2 regions of the Pseudomonas antarctica genome follow, and region 1 is predicted to be linked to the other one. Evidence: predicted binding sites of a transcription regulator. Region 1 holds the regulator's gene; the other holds the start of a gene.
The links. Region 1 encodes FliA, which starts transcription of late flagellar genes. Its sites were predicted from a motif close to CTAAAGTTTNNNNNNNNNNNGCCGNTAA; they were not measured.
Positions count from the first base shown of each region.

Region 1 (2,395 bases):
TGAGCCCGGCGCAGCACGCCGGCCTGATCCAGGCGTTCAGTGACATCGGCGACAACCTCGACGTGCTGGTGATCGACACCGCCGCCGGGATCGGCGAGTCCGTGGTCAGCTTCGTGCGCGCTGCCCAGGAAGTGCTGCTGGTGGTCTGCGATGAGCCCACCTCCATCACCGATGCCTACGCCCTGATCAAACTGCTTAACCGTGACTACGGCATGAATCGCTTCCGTGTGCTGGCCAACATGGCCCAAAGCCCGCAGGAAGGGCGAAACCTGTTCGCCAAGTTGACCAAGGTCACGGATCGCTTCCTCGATGTCGCCTTACAATACGTTGGCGCAGTTCCCTATGACGAGTGTGTGCGCAAGGCTGTGCAAAAGCAGCGTGCAGTCTATGAAGCGTTCCCTCGTTCGAAGTGCGCATTGGCGTTCAAGGCTATTGCCCAGAAGGTCGATACTTGGCCGTTGCCCGCCAACCCGCGCGGGCATCTGGAGTTTTTCGTCGAGCGATTGGTGCATCAGACGAGCGCAGGACCGGTGCTATGACAGCCAGCGGCTATAACCTTTACAAAAACTCGGCACGTGACAGCCAAGGCGAATTGATCGAGCGCTATGCGCCCCTGGTCAAGCGCATTGCCTACCACTTGCTGGCACGCCTGCCTGCCAGTGTACAGGTTGAAGACCTGATCCAGGCCGGCATGATCGGCCTGCTCGAAGTGTCGACCAAATACGACGCGAGCAAAGGCGCGAGTTTCGAGACGTATGCGGGTATCCGTATCCGTGGTGCGATGCTCGATGAAGTGCGTAAAGGGGACTGGGCGCCGCGTTCGGTACACCGCAACACGCGAATGGTCAGTGACGCAATTCGTGCAATTGAAGCAAAAACAGGTCGTGACGCTAAAGATCATGAAGTTGCGGCCGAACTCCAATTGAGTCTCGACGATTACTACGGGATTTTGAACGATACCTTGGGCAGCCGCCTGTTCAGTTTCGACGACCTGTTGCAGGACGGCGAACACGAAGGGCTGCACGAGGACGGCGCGAGTGCACATCTCGAACCGTCGCGCGACCTGGAAGATGAACGCTTCCAGGGGGCGTTGGCGGAAGCGATTGCCAATTTGCCTGAGCGTGAGCGACTGGTGTTGGCGCTGTACTACGACGAAGAGCTGAACCTCAAGGAAATCGGTGAGGTCCTGGGGGTCAGCGAATCGCGTGTCAGCCAGCTGCATAGCCAGTGCGCAGCCCGCTTGCGGGGGCGATTGGGAGAGTGGCGCGCGCGCTGACAGGCAGTGTGGGGATACTGCAGCGCAATTAGGCGAGAGGTGAAAAGCCTTTCGCGGGTTCGTTCCGTGGTACCCCTGGCAGTCCTTTTTGTGTAACGCCTGTTGATTGAAATGGCGCGTCCAGGTGCTGGGCGCGTTTAAGACTGCTTGGAGGTCGAATTGGACAAGAACATGAAAATCCTCATCGTTGATGACTTCTCAACGATGCGGCGGATCATAAAAAACCTGTTGCGTGACCTTGGGTTCACCAACACGGTCGAGGCGGATGACGGCCTGACGGCGATTCCTATCCTCAACAGCGGGAGCATCGACTTTCTGGTAACCGACTGGAACATGCCGGGCATGACCGGCATCGACTTGCTGCGTCACGTGCGCGCCGATGAAAAACTGCGCAGCCTGCCTGTGCTGATGGTGACCGCCGAAGCCAAGCGTGAACAGATCATCGAAGCCGCCCAAGCCGGGGTTAACGGTTACGTGGTTAAGCCATTCACTGCATTGGCCTTGAAAGAGAAGATCGAAAAAATCTTCGAACGCATCCACGGCTGATGCCACCACGGGGGAGCTATGGAGCATAAAGAATCATCGCAGGCAGACTTTGAGTCGACCCTGAAAAAGCATGCTCACCAGTTGGTCGAAAGCCTTGAAAAAGGCCAGTTCGGCGACGCGGTGCAGTTAATCCATGAGCTTAACCAGACCCGTGACCGCGGCCTGTACCAGGAAGTGGGCAAGCTCACACGCGAGCTGCACAGTGCGATCGTCAATTTTCAGATTGACCCGCACATGCCCCAGGCCGAAGAAATCTCGCAAATCACCGATGCCACCGAACGCCTGTCCTATGTGGTCAGGCTGACTGAGGCGGCGGCCAACCGCACCATGGACCTGGTGGAAAACGCCACGCCCCTGGTCAATGGCATGGCGACCGAAGCGCAGGCCCTCAGCGTTGACTGGGGCCGTTTCATGCGTCGGGAAGTGGGGGCTGAAGAGTTTCGTGAGTTGGCGCGTCGGGTCGACGCTTTTCTGTCGCGCAGCGAAGAGGAAAACCGCAAGGTTGCCAGCAACCTCAATGACATTCTGCTGGCCCAGGATTACCAGGACCTCACCGGTCAGGTGATCAAACGC
Region 1 is NZ_CP015600.1:4,524,890-4,527,284, reverse strand. It holds gene fleN (flagellar synthesis regulator FleN) at 1-539, shown strand, start outside; gene fliA (RNA polymerase sigma factor FliA) at 536-1,276, shown strand; gene A7J50_RS20460 (chemotaxis response regulator CheY) at 1,448-1,822, shown strand; gene A7J50_RS20455 (protein phosphatase CheZ) at 1,841-2,395, shown strand, end outside.

Region 2 (2,395 bases), 1.1 Mb from region 1:
GGAAGACATGGCCCCCGTGGCCTGGGTCACCTCACCGATCATGTTCTGCAAGTAGACGATAAAGTGGTTCACCGAGTGGCCGATGGCGCCCAGTTCATCTTCGGCACGAATGGTAATGCGTCGCGTCAGGTCGGCATCGCCGGCAGACAGTGCTTCGATATTGGTTCTCAGCGACTTCATGCGCTGCACCAGTTGGCGGATTGCAAAGAACGCCAGCAGCACCAGCAGGAGCACCATGGGAATTTGCAGCAGGGCCAGGCTACCGAGCACGTCATCACGCTGGGCGGTGATCAGCGCCGTCGGTAGGGCTGTGGCGAGGAACCATGGAGTGCCTTCGATCGCACGCAGATAGAAGGTGCTGGCCACGCCCTGGTTGTCGAACTCAGCGCGTTGCAGCCCCTGGTCGCGATGGGCGAGGGCCTTGCTGACCTGAGCGGCAAACGCCGAGTTGCCGGCCAGTTCGCTGATGTTCTTCAACACCACGGGGCTGCTGATGCGCGAACTGTTGCTGATGATCTTGCCGTCGCCCTCGACGATCAGCATCTGCCCACCGATGTCTTTTTCCTTGTTGGCCACCAGGTCATTGAAGAACCCCAGGGTCACGTCGATGGTGGCGACGCCATAGGCTGCGCCGTCACGCTGGATGGCCATGGCGCAATTGGTGCGCGGCTCCTGGCTGGCATCGTCTTTATAGGCGGCTGCCCAGGCGCATTGCCCGCGCGGCGAGGCGAGGCCGCCTTTGTACCAGCTCTGGTCGTAGTAATTGGGCGCAGCGTCGCTGTTCCAGAAGGTATTGACGGCCAGCTTGCCCGAGGCATCGCGGTGCCAGAAGGTGCTGTGCTTGTTGCGCCCGGGCGTACGCTGGTTAGGCAGCGGCCAGATGCCACCTCCGAATACTTTCAGCTCGCCGTACTGGTCCACCAGGCCGGGCAGGACTTTGTCGATGGCATCGCTGTCGAGCAGGGGAATGGTTTGGGTGATGCTGCGTTGCTGGGCCTGGACCTTGTTCAGTTCGCCCTTGATCTGTTCGGCCACCTCCGCGACGCGGTTGAGCACCACCTGCTCTTCCGTTTGCTGCAGCTTGGGTGCCACCAACTGGCCTATACCCACGACAGTCAGTACAAATAGCACCAGGACGAACAGCACCAGGAACAGGGTATAGCGGGTTTGGATAGAGCGAATTGGGGGCATGGGGTCGTCCTTACGAAGCGTTTATTATCGACGCGGCTTTGTTAGAGCTTCATCAGGCTATCGGCTTGGTAAGGCGGAGCTTTAGGTAACATCGTGCAACAAAAATCGGGCGCACCCTGAATCGGTGCGCCCGGGCCACACCGGCTATTGATTCACCAAGCCCATCGAGGCCTCGGTGTAGCGCAAACCGGCCGTGGCGCCGGCGGGGAAGATCGATGCCAGCGCTGCCGCTTCGGCTGGGCTCAGGACGATATCGACGGCCGCTACGTTCTCTTCCAGGTACTTGCGCTGTTTGGTGCCCGGGATCGGGATCAGGTAATCCCCTTGGGCGAGTACCCAGGCCAAAGCCAATTGCCCGGCAGTCACGCCTTTTTCGGCGGCCAGCGCCTGCACTTTATCTACCAGCAGCAGGTTTTTTGCGAAGTTCTCGCCCTGGAACCGTGGGCTGGAGCGGCGGTAGTCGTCGGCAGCGAAGTCCTCCGGGCTTTTCAGGGTGCCGGTGAGAAAGCCGCGCCCCAGCGGGCTGTAAGGCATAAAGGCGATGCCCAGGCGCCGGCACGTCTCCAGGCAACCGTTGTCTTCCTGGTCGCGGCTCCACAACGAGTATTCACTTTGCAAGGCGCTGATCGGGTGCACCTTGTGGGCACGCTCCAGGCTGGCGGCGGAGGCTTCACTCAGGCCCAGGTAACGCACCTTGCCCTGTTTGACCAACTCGGCCATGGCGCCGACGCTTTCTTCGATGGCCACATCGGGGTCCACGCGGTGCTGGTAGTAAAGGTCCAGGGTGTCCACGCCCAGGCGCTTCAACGTGCCGTCAATCGCTTTGCGGATGTACTCAGGGCGACCATTCACACCGCGTGCCGCCGGGTTTGCCGGGTCCCGCACAAAACCGAATTTGCTCGCCAGGAACACCTGGTCGCGTTTGCCCGCGATGGCTTTGCCGATCAGTTCTTCGTTGGTGTAGGGGCCATACATGTCGGCGGTGTCCAGCAAGGTGACGCCCAGTTCGAGGGCGCGGTGCACGGTCGCAATCGCTTCCCGGGTATCAATGCCGGTGGTGTAGAAATCGGTCATGCCCATGCAGCCGAGGCCGATGGCGGAGACGTGAGGGCCGTTCTTGCCGAGTTGACGTGTGTGCATCGGAGCAGCTCCTAGGAGGGAAAGGCCCATTGTTCTCCTCGACAACTCAGGGATAAAGCCGCTA
Region 2 is NZ_CP015600.1:3,425,632-3,428,026, reverse strand. It holds gene A7J50_RS15485 (methyl-accepting chemotaxis protein) at 1-1,191, opposite strand, end outside; gene A7J50_RS15480 (aldo/keto reductase) at 1,336-2,331, opposite strand.
Region 2: a site for FliA is predicted at 1,249-1,276, ahead of A7J50_RS15485 (methyl-accepting chemotaxis protein). Genes of this name have one in related genera too.